One region of the Exiguobacterium sp. s191 genome, then DNA from elsewhere that is predicted to be linked to it. Evidence: predicted binding sites of a transcription regulator. Region 1 holds the regulator's gene; the other holds the start of a gene.

Evidence for each region. Region 1 encodes LexA, which represses DNA repair genes until DNA is damaged. Its sites were predicted from a motif close to CGAACATATGTTCG; they were not measured.
Region 2: a site for LexA is predicted at 3,583-3,596, ahead of uvrB (excinuclease ABC subunit UvrB). Genes of this name have one in related genera too.

Annotation. Positions count from the first base shown of each region.
Region 1 covers NZ_JACSNC010000001.1:432,755-440,583, reverse strand. The annotation lists gene KNQ09_RS02250 (glycoside hydrolase family 13 protein) at 1-1,507, shown strand, start outside; gene KNQ09_RS02245 (PTS transporter subunit EIIC) at 1,511-2,947, shown strand; gene KNQ09_RS02240 (DUF896 domain-containing protein) at 3,023-3,259, opposite strand; gene KNQ09_RS02235 (YneB family resolvase-like protein) at 3,373-4,026, opposite strand; gene yneA (cell division suppressor protein YneA) at 4,072-4,359, opposite strand; gene lexA (transcriptional repressor LexA) at 4,571-5,185, shown strand; gene KNQ09_RS02220 (metal-binding protein) at 5,217-5,687, shown strand; gene KNQ09_RS02215 (MIP/aquaporin family protein) at 5,874-6,575, shown strand; gene glpK (glycerol kinase GlpK) at 6,619-7,829, shown strand, end outside.
Region 2 covers NZ_JACSNC010000001.1:1,832,189-1,840,017, forward strand. The annotation lists gene uvrA (excinuclease ABC subunit UvrA) at 1-1,561, opposite strand, end outside; gene uvrB (excinuclease ABC subunit UvrB) at 1,563-3,530, opposite strand; gene KNQ09_RS09735 (PDZ domain-containing protein) at 3,736-4,899, opposite strand; gene KNQ09_RS09740 (S41 family peptidase) at 4,922-6,346, opposite strand; gene KNQ09_RS09745 (M23 family metallopeptidase) at 6,441-7,829, opposite strand, start outside.

The DNA.
Region 1 (7,829 bases):
TAACGGATATGATATTTCCGATTACTATACGATTCATCCTGATTTCGGAACAATGAGTGATTTGGACGAATTATTGGCAACAGCAAAAGAATATAACATTAAAATCGTATTGGATTTAGTCGTAAATCATACTTCTGACGAACATGCTTGGTTTCAAGATGTATTAAAGCAGCCTGAGACTAGTCCCTATCGAGATTATTACGTGTTAAAGAAAGGAACAACCGGACAGCCCCCGACCAATTGGCGTTCTGTTTTTGGCGGAAGTGTGTGGGAACCTATTCAAGGAAGCGACCTTTATTACTTCCATTCTTTTGGTGTCAAACAACCTGATTTGAATTGGGAAAACCCGACTCTGCGTGAAGAAATCTACGAAATGATTGAATTTTGGTTACAAAAAGGTCTTTCAGGATTTCGTGTCGATGCTATCACCTTTATAAAAAAAGATCAGACTTTCAGTAACTTACCCGCCGACGGTGTCGATGGTCTCGTCAAATGTACTAAAAAAACACGTAATCAACCTGGAATCGAAATTTTTCTACATGAACTGAAGGAACGTACCTTTGATCGCTATAACTGTGTCACGATTGGTGAGGCGCCTGGTGTTCCTTACGAACAATATGATGATTTCATAGGAGAAAACGGATACTTTTCTATGATTTTCGATTTTCGTTATGCTGATCTCGATGTTGAATCGGGCAGCGAGTGGTTCAAGCGTGTCGATTGGAATGTTAACGATTTTAAACAGATGTTATTCCGTAGCCAAAATAAGTTACAAGAAAGCGGTTGGGCAGCTAACTTTCTCGAGAATCATGATCAAAATCGTTCTATTAGTAAATACATTAAAAATCCGGAAGAGCGTCATTTCTATTCAGCATCTATGCTAGGAGCAATGTACTTTTTCTTACGAGGCACTCCCTTTATTTATCAAGGGCAAGAAATAGGCATGACCAATTTCACCCGTGAATCTATTCATGATTTTGATGATATTTCAAGCATTGATCAATATTACCGCTCCATGCAAGAAGGGCATAGCGAGCAAGAAGCGCTTCACTTCATAAATTTACGTAGCCGAGACAATTCTCGCACTCCGTTTCACTGGACACATCATGAACATGCTGGATTTTCAGATGCGACACCTTGGTTAAAAATGAATGAGAATTATCGTGATATAAATGTTGCTCTGCAAGAACATAGTGCTACGTCTTTACTCAATTTTTATCGTTTAATGATTTCGATTCGTCAGCATAGTGAAGCTAGTGATACGTTGGTTTATGGGGACTTTCTACCACTCTATGAAACGCATCCACACCTTGTCGCATACGAACGAAAACTCGGTGAAGAAGCCGTAATTTGTTATTTTAACTTTTCTAATCAATATATCGACTTGCCTAACGAACCAAAAGGTACTGTGCTACTCGATAATTATCATTTCGTTGATGGTGTCTCAGAAACTCCATCTATCCTACGCCCTTATCATGCTCTCTTACTTCATCGGAAAGAAGGCTAAACCATGAAGAAATCAGACCAATATCAAACCATTGCCGAGCAAATTCTTCAAGAAATCGGATTAGAAAACATCGAATCTTACACGCATTGTGCTACACGTCTTCGATTTTCTGTAAAGGACCGTTCCCTCATCCATGATGAAAGAATCGAGCAAATTGCAGAGGTAAAGGGTGTGTTCTATAATGCTGGACAGTATCAAGTCATCCTTGGTACCGGCATCGTCAATAAAGTTTATGCCGCTTTAAGTGAATTAAACATTGAAACCCTTGCATCAGATGAAGAATCCTCTTCATCTGATAAGGGACTTCGACGTGCTGTCCGTACACTCGCAGATATCTTTATCCCGATCATTCCTATCATTGCCGCTACAGGACTCTTTTTAGGATTAAAAGGAGTAATGTTCAGTGATATCGTATTAGGTTGGTTCGATTTAACATTAAAAGAAATTCCAAGCTATGTACCGACCCTCTTATCTGTTTTGACTGATACTGCTTTTGCATTCTTACCTGCTTTAATTTGTTGGTCCGCTTTTAAAAAATTTGGTGGAATGCCGATTATTGGATTTATTGTTGGTTTAATGCTCGTATCACCTGCTTTACCAAATGCCTATGCTGTTGCAGATGTCAATAGCGGTGTGGATCCAATTCTTGCATTCGGCGTTATTCCAGTCGTTGGTTATCAAGGAAGCGTCTTAACTGCTTTGGTCATTGGTATATTAGGAGCAAAATTTGAAAAATGGTTACGGCGAATCATGCCAAATGCACTTGATTTGATATTTACTCCGTTTTTTGTATTATTAGGTTCAATGATATTGGGATTACTTGTACTAGGTCCTCTTTTGCATATTCTAGAGAATGGTCTGATTACTCTCGTGACGATGTTAATTAGAATGCCTTTTGGTCTTGGAGGCTTGCTGATTGGTTTTATGTATCCGCTTGCAGTCATGACTGGAATGCATCATTTATTCATTGCTATCGAAACGACGCTACTTGCAAATACAGGATTTAACCCCCTAATCACTTTATGCGCCATGTATGGATTTTCAAATGCTGGTACGGCGCTCGGTATTACATTACGCGCAACAAAAAGTACAGTACGGGTTGCTGGTATGAGTGCCACACTCACGCAATTATTAGGAGTTAGTGAACCTGCATTGTTTGGGATTGTCATGCGATATAGTATGAAACCTTTATATGTTATGATTGCGTGTTCTGCTTTGGGTGGTGCTCTTCTTTCGCTCTTACAGATTAAGGCCAACTCTTACGGTCTAGCTGTTATTTTATCTCCTTTAATGTACATTTATGAATGGAATCAACTTTTAGCTTATTTAATCGTATCGGTCTTAACCTTTGTTGCTGCACTCACCATCACTTACTTTTTCGCAGTTCCTAAATCAGTTTTGGTTGCGGAACCACAAAAAGTAACTTCCAAGATATCTTGATATCAGCTGAAAACAATAAAATAGCCTTCTATATTAGACACCTACTTCTCGGGTGGTCCTATAGAAGGCTATTTTTTATTGTTTATTCCGTTCTTCTTCTTGTGCTTGTTTCAATTTCTCTGGTGTTACGTCCGTTCCTTCTTCATCGACGATTTTCATGCCCATGAGTTGGTTTTTGAACGATCCACGGAATGCTGCGAGATACGCTGCACGTAACTCTTTTTGCTCTGCCGTTTCGGCTTCTGATAACGGCTCGACTTTTGATTTATTCGCTAATGCATTGATTCGATCTAATTGTTCTTGTGATAACATGGAATCCCTCTTTCTGTACGACTCAAACTTGAGTTGTTCAATTGTATCCTTACTTTAAAAGAGGCTATAAAAAAAAGCAAGTTAACCGCGTCAGTCGACGGGTAACTTGCTCTTCATTCCGGGCTAGGTGTCAGTTCGCGGTATTCAAGATATCGACGATTGACCGTTGCTTTTGAAATATCATGTCCCATACCACGCAAGGTGATGGCGATATCTGAAAACGTCAGTCCGAGCTCTCGAAGACGTACGATTTCTTCGATCGGTACGTCCTTTCGACTACGCCCAGCGTTCTCTCCTTGGCGATTCAGATTTCGTTCCGGGCGAAAGCCTTGTTCAACAGCTCGCCGCATGCCGCGCGCGATTTTTGCGTTATGCAGTTTCCGTTGATATTCTTCCACCAGTGAGACAATCTCAAGGACCATTGCTTCTGCATCCGCAAGCTGGTATTCTCCATCGGAATCAAGTGTCATCAACCGAACACCGTGCTTCTTAAACGTGTGCAAAATAGCGATTTTCGCATTCCCTCGACCAATCCGTGTGTCATCTGTCACGAGGACCGCATCTACCGCATCACGTGTTACATGATCAAGAACCGTCAGCATCCCTTCCCGATCGACGTCATATCCACTCTCTTTTTCAGAGACGACATCTACGACATCAAAACCCTTTTGAGACGCGACCTTCGAAAGCTCCATCCGTTGGCGTTCAATCGAACTATCTTGTGCTTCTTTTTCGGTCGACACCCGACAATAAATCACGACCTTCATCGTACCTCACATCCCTGTTCGTTCTTTCACAACTTTTCCATTTTGTCATTGTTGTGCGATTGGTACAACGATTTTGCTTTTTGAGATGACGTGTTTTGTTTCAACATCATTATTTTTAATCAACCAATTGACGTACTCTTCATCTGACATCGAACCATCATTGTAGACTTCAGCGATTTGTTCGACTGTAGCGTTCTCATCGACCGTAACGGAAGCTGTCATCAGTTGCGCCACTTTTTCATCCGGGCGTGGTGTGAGTAAAAAGATCACGAAGGCAATACTTAATGCATAGAAGAGAATTGAAAAAGCATGAGTACGAATCGTATGAATCATCATGAATCCCTCCAAATATGAAATGAATGAGTTAGAATAAATGTTCGCGGAACAATTGTTCGCATAACTCATAATAAACACAGAACCCGTGTTCGGTCAACACAAAATGTCGAACAATTGTTTGTACGCTCATTTGTTCTATGTTATAGTGAATCTAGAAACATATATTCTTACATTTCAAACTTCAATCCAGAAAGAGGTGGCAATTCGTATGCGGAAAATGTCTAAGCGCCAACAAGAGATTCTCGACTACATCGTCTCTGAAGTGAAACTGAAGGGGTATCCACCATCAGTTCGTGAAATCGGAGAAGCAGTCGGACTCGCGTCTAGCTCGACGGTACACGGTCATTTGGATCGACTCGAGAAACGGGGAATGATTCGCCGTGACCCGACGAAACCACGTGCGATTGAGATATTGCTTGATAAGCCTGAAGAAATCACGGAAGCCATCGTCCATGTTCCCGTCATCGGGAAAGTCACAGCGGGTCTTCCGATTACAGCGATTGAAAACATCGAAGAACAGTTCCCGCTCCCTGCACATTATGTAGGAAATGAGACGGTCTTCATGTTGATGATCGATGGTGAATCGATGATTAACGCAGGTATTCTAGACGGCGATCGTGTCATCGTGCGCCAACAAAACACAGCAGAAAACGGAGAAATCGTCGTAGCTATGACCGAAGATAGCGAAGCGACGGTGAAACGGTTCTTCTTAGAAGATCAACAGGTACGTCTACAACCAGAAAATGACTCGATGGATCCGATGTATTTCGATAATGTCTCCATTCTTGGTAAGGTAATCGGCGTGTATCGGACGATTCATTGACGGAGGGACCAGTTACGACTGGTCTTTTTTCATGCCTTCAGGAAATGTACATGATACCGTCAATACCGTCGCACTGACGGGTTACGTTGCGTATTCGGTCGCAACGCAACAAACCGATTGGTTACCAACCGCCATCGGTATCGCTGTCGGTACCCTTTGGTTGTCACCCGACCTCGATTTAAAGTCAGAACCGTATTATCGCTTTGGACCATTTCGAGTCCTTTGGATGCCGTACGTCAAAATCATGCCCCATCGCTCGATCTGGTCACATGGACTGATCATCGGAGACATTATCCGGCTTCTTTATAGTGCTGCGATTCTGATTCCGCTACTATTTTTAAGTCTATATTTTCAGGTTCTTGATTCTGCTACGATTGATTCGTGGTTCGCTTCCTTGCCTGCATTCGTCGTCGGTATCATGGTGGCGAGTACGATTCATATTCTACTAGATTATTCCAGCAGTTGGTTTCGACCTAAAAAAAGAAAAAAACGTCGTCGGTAACACCTCTTTTGCTTGCTTGCAAGCAGAATGAGGTGTTTTCTTATCCACTTTTTCGTATCTTTAAACATCAAAATAAAAAATTTCCATTCCTATATTTCAATTATATGTATTGAAAACGTTCTCAATTCGGAGTAATTTAAAGTAGAAAGGCCATTATCTGCTTTAATCCAAAGGGAGGGTTTTTGCATGAATAACTTTGTATTGGAAATGATCGGTACGATGATCCTCATCCTGCTCGGGGATGGAGTCGTCGCCGGTGTCGTCTTGAAAAAGACGAAATCGGAAAACAGCGGATGGATCGTCATCACGTTCGCTTGGGGTCTTGCCGTCATGACAGCAGCATTCGTCGCTGCTGAAAGTGGAGCACACTTGAACCCCGCATTGACGATCGCACTTGCTTTGAACTCTGACCTACCGTGGGCAGACGTTCCGATCTACATTGCCGGACAACTTGTCGGAGCTTTCATCGGCGCCATTCTCGTTTGGCTTCATTACATGAAACATTTTGAAGCGACTGATGATCAAGCTGCAAAACTCGGTGTATTCGCAACAGGTCCAGCGATTCGTCATACGCCGTCGAACTTGATTTCTGAGATCATCGGGACATTTGTTCTCGTCTTCGGTATCTTGGCACTCGGTTTAACAACGTTCGGAGATGGCTTAAAACCACTCATCGTCGGTTTACTCGTCGTCGTCATCGGTCTCTCGCTCGGTGGTACAACAGGGTATGCCATCAACCCGGCTCGTGACCTTGGACCGCGTATCGCGCACGCTATCCTACCGATTCCGAATAAAGGTTCATCTGACTGGGGCTATTCATGGATTCCTGTCGTCGGTCCGATCATCGGTGGAGCGATTGCCGTGTTCATCTATCAATTGATCTACTAAGATCACGTCTCACTAACACATACCGCTCAAGGGGGATTTCGAAATGGAAAACAAGTATATCCTAGCACTCGACCAAGGTACGACAAGCTCACGTGCAATCATCTTCGATCACGATGGGAAAATCGTCAACTCGGCACAACGGGAATTCAAACAGTACTTCCCACAACCAGGCTGGGTCGAGCATGATGCAAACGAAATCTGGGGTTCGATTCTTGCCGTCATGGCCGAAGCACTCGGGACAGCAGATATCAAACCTGAGCAAATCGCTGGAATCGGCATCACGAACCAACGTGAAACGACGGTCGTCTGGAACAAAGAAACAGGTAAACCGGTCTATCACGCACTCGTTTGGCAATCGCGTCAAACGTCTGGTATCTGTGACGACTTAAAAGAACAAGGTTTGAACCAGAAGTTCCGCGACAAAACAGGACTTCTGATTGATGCCTACTTCTCTGGCACAAAAGTTAAATGGATCCTCGACAATGTCGAAGGTGCACGTGAGCAAGCAGAGAACGGTGAATTGCTCTTCGGTACGATCGATACGTGGCTCGTTTGGAAACTGTCTGGTGGAAAAACGCACATCACGGACTACACGAACGCTTCACGAACATTGATGTATAACATCTACGAACAAAAATGGGATGAAGAGTTACTCGATATCCTAGGTGTTCCTGCTTCCATGTTGCCAGAAGTTCGTCAGTCGAGTGAAGTCTACGACAAAACGGTACCGTATCACTTCTTCGGTTACGAAGTGCCAATCGCTGGTATTGCGGGTGACCAACAAGCAGCACTCTTCGGTCAAACGTGCTTCGAAGCGGGTGAAGGGAAAAACACATACGGAACAGGGTGCTTCATGCTCATGAACACAGGTGAGAAAGCCGTTTCTTCTGATAATGGACTCTTGACGACGATCGCTTGGGGCGTCGATGGAAAAGTGGAATATGCGCTGGAAGGTTCTATCTTCGTCGCTGGTTCTGCGATCCAGTGGCTCCGTGATGGACTCCGGATGCTGAAAAATGCGAAAGATTCAGAAGGTTACGCAACGAAAGTCGACTCAACAGACGGTGTTTATGTCGTTCCTGCCTTCGTTGGTCTTGGTGCGCCATACTGGGATTCAGATGTACGCGGGGCAATCTTCGGATTAACACGCGGAACAGATAAGGAACACTTCGTTCGTGCAACGCTTGAATCACTCGCTTATCAAACACGCGATGTGTTGACAGCGATGGAACAAGATTCTGGTATCGAACTGAA
Region 2 (7,829 bases), 1.4 Mb from region 1:
TCGATGGTTCATCCAGAACGTAGAGAACGCCCGTCAGACGCGAACCGATTTGTGTCGCAAGACGAATCCGTTGCGCTTCCCCACCGGACAATGTCCCCGCTGCGCGTGAGATCGTCAGGTAATCGAGACCGACGTTCTCAAGGAACGACGCCCGTTCGTGAATCTCACGAACAATCATCCGCGAAATCGTCTGATCCTTCTCACTTAATTTCTCCGGCAGTTCGTCGAAGAACATAACCGCTTGTTTGACGGACATCTTCGTCACTTCACCGATATGGTGATCGGATACTTTGACGGCGAGCGATTCCCGTTTCAAGCGGTGTCCTTTACACGTCGGACACGCCTTCTTCGCCATGTAGCCTTCCATCTGTTCCCGGATATAATCAGACGACGTCTCCTTGAAACGACGTTGTAAGTTATTGAGGACCCCTTCGAAGTAGATGTTCGTATTTCGGACCATCCCAAAGTCGTTCTCATACCGGAAGTGGATCTCTTCCTTCGTGTTTCCGTTCAAGATCGTTTCGCGATGTTCTTCTGACAATTGTTCGAACGGTGTATCCATATCGATCTTGAAGTGGTCACAGACCGCTTTGAGTAATTGTGGATAATACTGCGAGCTCGTTGGTTCCCACGCCACGATTGCCCCTTCGTTCAATGACTTATCGGGATGCGGCACGACGAGATCAACATCGACCTCAAGCTTCGTTCCGAGACCATCACATGACGTACAAGCACCAAACGGTGAGTTGAACGAGAACATCCGTGGTTCGAGTTCGCCGATCGAAAAGCCACAGATCGGACAAGCATGATGTTCACTGAACAACAATTCGTTGCCATCCATCGTATCGACGATGACCCGACCGTCCGCGAGGCGAAGTGCAGTCTCGAGTGAATCCGCAAGACGGGCTTCGACATCTGGTCGCACGACGACACGGTCGACGACGACTTCGATCGAGTGTTTCTTGTTTTTCTCAAGCGTGATCTCTTCGGCGAGATCCATCGTCTCTCCGTTGACACGGACGCGGACGAAGCCTTCCTTCTTCAAATCGTCGAGCACCTTGACGTGCGTTCCTTTTCGTCCGGAAACGATTGGCGCGAGGATTTGCAGACGAGTCCGCTCCGGCAACTCCATCACTTGGTCGACCATCTGACTGATCGTCTGGCTCGAAATCTCGATGCCGTGATTCGGACAAATCGGTTTACCAATTCGTGCGTACAATAGACGCAAATAATCATAGATCTCTGTGACCGTTCCGACCGTCGAACGTGGGTTTTTACTCGTCGTCTTCTGGTCGATTGAAATTGCTGGACTCAGTCCTTCGATCGTGTCGACATCCGGTTTATCCATCTGTCCGAGGAACTGACGGGCATAGGCTGATAAACTTTCGACATAACGTCGTTGTCCTTCCGCGTAAATCGTGTCGAAGGCAAGCGACGATTTCCCTGACCCGGACAAGCCCGTCAAGACGACGAGCTGATCGCGGGGAATTTCGACATCGATGTTTTGTAGATTATTGACGCGAGCGCCTTTGATGATAATCTGATTCTTCTTTTCTCCCAACTTAGGCACCTGCTTTCAATTCTAATATGAGGTCGCGGAGCTCAGCAGCTCGTTCGAACTGCATGTCTTTCGCCGCTTGACGCATCTCTTGGTCGAGCTGCTCAAGCAACGTTTCGCGCTCCGGTTTTTTGAGTTTGTTGAACTTCTCGAGTTTTTCGACGGTGTCGTCGCTCTCGATCGTCGTACTGATGACACCACGGACATCCTTTTTGATTGTCTGCGGCGTGATGCCATGTTCTTCGTTGAACGCCATCTGGATCGCGCGACGGCGTTCCGTCTCATCGATCGCCCGTTGCATCGAATCGGTGACTTTATCGGCAAACAAGATGACGTGTCCTTCCGAGTTCCGCGCCGCCCGACCAATCGTTTGAATCAGCGAACGATCCGACCGGAGGAACCCTTCCTTATCGGCATCGAGAATCGTCACGAGTGAGACTTCTGGAATATCGAGTCCTTCTCGTAACAAGTTGATCCCGACGAGGACATCGTATTTCCCGAGTCGTAAGTCACGGATGATTTCAATCCGTTCCAGCGTCTTGATCTCCGAGTGCATATAGTTGACCTTGACACCATTCTCTTTCAAGTAATCGGTCAAGTCTTCTGCCATCTTCTTCGTCAGTGTCGTCACGAGAACACGTTCGTTCTTCGCAACCCGGTCACGGATGTTATCCATCAAGTAATCGATTTGTCCCGTGATCGGATGAATCTCGATCGTCGGATCAACGAGACCGGTCGGACGGATGATTTGCTCGACCATCTCTTTCGAATGTTCGAGTTCATACGGTCCTGGTGTCGCCGAGATATAGATCGCCTGACTGACTTTTTCCTCAAACTCCTCAAACCGTAACGGACGGTTGTCTTTTGCCGACGGAAGACGGAAACCGTGATCGACGAGGACTTGTTTCCGCGCCTGGTCTCCGTTATACATCCCGCGAATTTGCGGCAGTGTGACGTGCGACTCATCGGCAACGAGTAAGAAGTCCTTCGGGAAGTAATCAAGCAACGTATACGGTGTTGCCCCTTCCGGCATCAAGTTCAAGTGACGCGAGTAGTTCTCGATTCCGGAACAATAGCCCATCTCACGCATCATCTCGAGATCGTAGTTCGTCCGTTGTTCGAGCCGTTGCGCTTCAAGCAACTGATTGTCTTCGCGTAGCTTCGCAAGCTGGACCTCTAGTTCCTTCTCGATGTTCGCGATCGCCTTCTGCAGACGGGTATCCCCCGTCACGAAGTGGGACGCCGGGAAGATCGAGATGTGCTCACGGTCCGCGACGATCTCACCTGTCAGCGGATCCATGTCACGGATCCGTTCAATCTCGTCACCGAAGAACTCGACCCGGACACACTGTTCGTCGCGTGACGCCGGGAAGATTTCGACGACGTCTCCGCGGACGCGGAACCGTCCGCGCTGGAAGTCGATGTCGTTACGCTCATACTGGATGTCGATCAGACGACGGAGCATCTCGTTACGCCCCATCTCATTGCCGACACGCAGGGACAAGACGTGGTTGTTGTACTCTTCCGGGTTACCGAGACCATAGATACACGAAACAGACGCGACGATCAAGACGTCCTCCCGCTCGAACAGGGCGGACGTCGCCGAGTGACGTAGTTTATCAATCTCATCGTTGATCGAAGAGTCCTTCTCAATGAACGTATCCGTCGATGGGACATACGCTTCCGGTTGATAATAATCATAAAAACTAACGAAGTATTCGACCGCATTGTTCGGAAAGAATTCCTTGAACTCCGAGTAGAGTTGTCCCGCTAGTGTTTTGTTGTGGGCAAGGACGAGCGTCGGTTTCTTGATTTCCTTGATGACGTTCGAGACCGTGAACGTCTTCCCGGTACCGGTCGCCCCAAGCAACGTCTGATGTCGTTCGCCTTGTTTTAGCCCAGTCACCAATTTTTCGATTGCCGTCGGCTGATCACCGCCTGGCTCAAATGGTGAAACGAGTTCAAAATCCATCGTTTGCTTCCCCCTCATCACGTAAAAAATCTATTTTTATTGTACCACTTTACGAACAAACATTCGATTATGAAGTGCTCCTTTTAGGAAGTTACCCTTTTTTTCGAAAATGCAAAAGTTTCTTTTTGCTTCGAGTATTGATCCTCGATTTTTCTGCCGACAAAAAAATCCCCGTCACGGCTGTTCCGTGACAGGGATGTACTCGTTAATGCAAGGACCGCACTTTAGTGCGACCATGGACCGGCTCGTTGACGAACAGAATACCAAGTTCATGATGATCTTGTTCGTAGAAGGCACGTTGCGCAAACCGGATGTCGCCGTTATGGTTCATGACTTCAAGACGTAGATACGGTTTGTGTTTTTGGATGGCTTCGTAGAACGATGTTTCCGAATCGACCTTCTCACCATTGACTTTATAAATCGCTTCGCCCGGAATCAAGCCCATCTCGGCAGCTGGTTTATCAGGTAGCGTTCCGAGAATGACGGCACCACGCGTTCCATTGAGGAACAATGGGGTCTGTGCCCGGTTCAAGCGTTTGACCCGCTGATGCAATAGGATATGCAGAACGAGCAACAAGACGATCCCGTACAGCCATTCAGCTTGTCCGGTGACGTATGCAAGAACCGTCAATAGAATCGCGACGAGACTCGTAATCAAACGTCCTTGAACGAGTGGACGCATCAATTCTTTCGGCAACTTACCCGTAAAGAGGAAGCTGAAGCCGATCGGTAACCAAAGCACGATCGGAACGAGCTCTGGGAAGCTGTAACGTGGCCACCAGGCTTCAAGCACGTCACCCGGAACAAAGACGAGCAAGGGCAATAGCCAAAGTTTATTCGCTGACAGCCCACCGATGAAGCGACCACGCTTCGAGACGACGAGTGACGGTGACAGGCGTCGCTGCCCGCGCCACCAGACGAGGAGACATTCCGCGACGAGCGTTAACGTCGCAAGCAATAAAATCATTTTCGGCTCAACCGCTCGAACCGGATCAAGACGTGAATCCATTAGGAACCAGCCGGCAAGTCCAAGCAAGACAATCGGCCAAAGCGGTACGTTTAAGCGAACGATCCCGACCAACAGCAGGACGCTTGAGAGCCCGAGTAACAACAGAGCGTATTGCGGCGTCAGCGTCAATCCGAGCCAACCACTGACGACGGATAAAACGAGACCGACTAGAAGACCAGGTAAAAGTGTTTCGAGGACATCGCTTCGTTTTCCATGTGTCCGGGAGCGGAACAGTCCGCGTTCCCGTTTGACACGCCTGATGCCGATGACCCAACTGACAAGGAGTGCTAACCACAAGGTCGGACTGGCGATGAGACTAATCGCGGTCCAACCAATTTCATCGAGTAATTCCACGCGCATTCAGACCTCTTTCCATTCCTTATTATTGAGCAGCGACCTCGAGTGCTTTTTTCCGCTGGACGTCATTTTTGTCGTCCTCGAGTTTCTTCAGGAGACGCGTCTCCATCTCACCCGCTGTCTGCTGATCGATTTTTCCAGTGACGTCGAGTTTCGCATCCTTTTGCAAAGCTTCGACGGCTTGTTTCATCGTGTCACCAAAATACCCATCCTGTCCTTTTGGCTCGTAACCGATTGCTTCGAGGACTAAGTGAGCGTTTTCGACCGATTTACCGTAATCGCCGACTTCAAGCGACTTTTTGTCAGTCAGGATCTTCGTGACGTTGAAGTACGCTGGTTGCTTGACTTCAATCGTTGGCTTGACCCCTTTTTTATGGATCCAGTTGCCGTCCGGCGTCAGCCATTTGTTCGTCGTCAACTTCAAATCACTACCGTCCTTTAAATCATATGCACTTTGGACGATTCCTTTACCAAACGATTTCGTACCAACGACCTCAGCCCCAGCCCCTTCCTTCAGACCAGCTGCCAGAATCTCAGATGCAGACGCGGATCCGCCATCTTCGAGCACGACGATGTTATAAGGTTTCTTCTCGTCTGCCTTTCCGAATTCCTGCTGCCGCTCCCCTTTATTGTTCTCGACTTGATAAATCGGAACGTCCTTCGGAATGAACGGCGCAATCATGCTTGAGACAGCCGTCAAAAGACCACCCGGATTCCCGCGGACATCGATGACAAGTCCATCGATGTTCTGACTCTCGAGTTTCGCGAGCCCTTTCTCGAACTCTTTAGCCGTCGGTTCTGAGAACTGCGTCACTTGCAAGATACCAATTTTCTTCCCGTTGACGTCTTCCGTCGACGTATAGACCGTTTCGATTGGAATCGTATCCCGTTTAATCGTGATGTCCATCGCATCTTGACCGCTGCGTTGAATCGTCAGGACGACGTTCGTCCCTTTTTCACCACGGATTTTCTTGACCGCTTGATCCGTTTTTTGTCCTTTTGTCGACTTACCGTCGATTTCTAAGATGACGTCACCCGGTTTGATCCCGGCTTTTTCAGCCGGTGACCCTTTGATTGGTGAGACGATGACGATCGACTCACCTTTTTGTTCAAGCGTCGCACCAATCCCTTCAAACGAAGACGATAGATTCGTATTGAACGATGCCGTCTCCGACTCGTCCATATAGACCGAGTACGGATCGTCAAGCACTTCCGCCATACCGGATAGCGCACCGTCCAGCAGTTCCTTATCTGTTACGTCCTCTAGATAGTTCTGTTCGATCATTTGACGGACCTGATCAACTTTTTTCCAATCACCCGTCGCATTCGCAGACGACGATGACGTCGAGACAGAATCCGTTCCGCCAGCCGCTAACATTCCGACGGCGCCTGCCCCTAAACCAAGCCCGAAGGTACTGACCGCGATGACTGCTGTTGTAGATTTTTTCACGCTTGATTCCCCACTTCCGTTAAAAAACGCAGTATTTTTTTCAGTATAGCAAAAAAAGATAGGTTACCCTATCTTTTCGGTATTCTATGGGATGTCAAAAGATGTACGGTGCCGGGTCGACTGCATTCGGTTGTCCGACCGCCCACTCTCCCTTATGCAATTCGAAATGTAGATGCGGTCCTGTCGACCAGCCGGTTGAGCCAAGCGTCCCGACCGTCTGACCGGGCATGACCGTTTGCCCCGCCGACACACTGATTGAGTCAAGATGCGCATAGACGGTCGTATAGACCTGTCTGTCGATCAAATGCGTCACCATGACGACATTTCCGTAACCGGTCGCACTACCGGCACGGAGGACGATCCCTCCAGCTGCCGCATGGATCGGCGTCCCTTTCGCGTTGACGAGATCGATGCCCGTATGCAACTCCGGTTTCCCTGTCAATGGATTATTACGCGGACCAAATGGTGACGACACATAACCTTTGACTGGTAAGTGGAACGGGCGACTGACGTCGACATCAACACTCGTATCCGGTGTTGCACTTGGCGTCTCAGTCTCAGGAACCGACGTCTCTGTTTTTGGTGTCTCTGCTTTCGGTACTTCTCCTTGTTTCTGTTGCTGCGCCGCTGCCTCTCGTGCAGCTTCAGCAGCTTCTGCGGCTTCCGCTTGACGCTTGGCTTCTGCTGCCCGTGCCGCTTCTTCGGCTTTACGTTTCGCTTCTTCTTTTGCTTTCCGTTCTGCTTCTTGCAGAGCAATCAATTCGTTTTGAATCAGACGACGCTGATCCGCGAGGATTTCCGCCTCTTCGGCTTTCGAGAACTGCTCTTGTTGCAGTTCCTTGACCTTTGTGTTCAACTGGACGACGAGCTTTCGTTTCAAATCAGACTCCGCGATGATCCGCGTCTGAAGCACGAGTAACTTCCGTTGTTCCTGTTTCATGCTCTCCAGTAATAACGCTTGTTCCGAGCGTTGTTCGTTCAGCTGCTTGACGTTCGCCTTATAGGCTTGCAAGACATTATCATCTTGCTTGATGATCTCACTGACCGTACTGAAACGCGAAATCAAATCACCAAAATCCTTTGCGTCGAGCAGGACTTCGATGTATTTGACGTCTCCTTTTTGCTGGACGGCACGCAATCGGCTTCCGAGCAACTCTTCTTGCTGATGCAGTTCCTTCAACGTCTCGGAAATCGCTTCTTCCGTCAGACGCAATTGTTCCTTAGATGCAGCAACAGCCGCTTGTTGATCGGCTATTTTAAGCGCTAAATCATCCAAACGGCTGTTGACTTCATCCAGTTGCGCACGGGCTTCCTTGCGCTCCTGTTTCGTCAAGATCAACTTCTCTGATGTCTGATTCTGTGATCGTTCCGTCTCTTTTAGACGACTTTCGACCTCCTGTTGTTCCTTCAGCAAATCTTCTTTCGACGCGGCATCAACGGACACACTAGTTCCAATCAAAGCTAAGCTCAGGACGGCAGAATA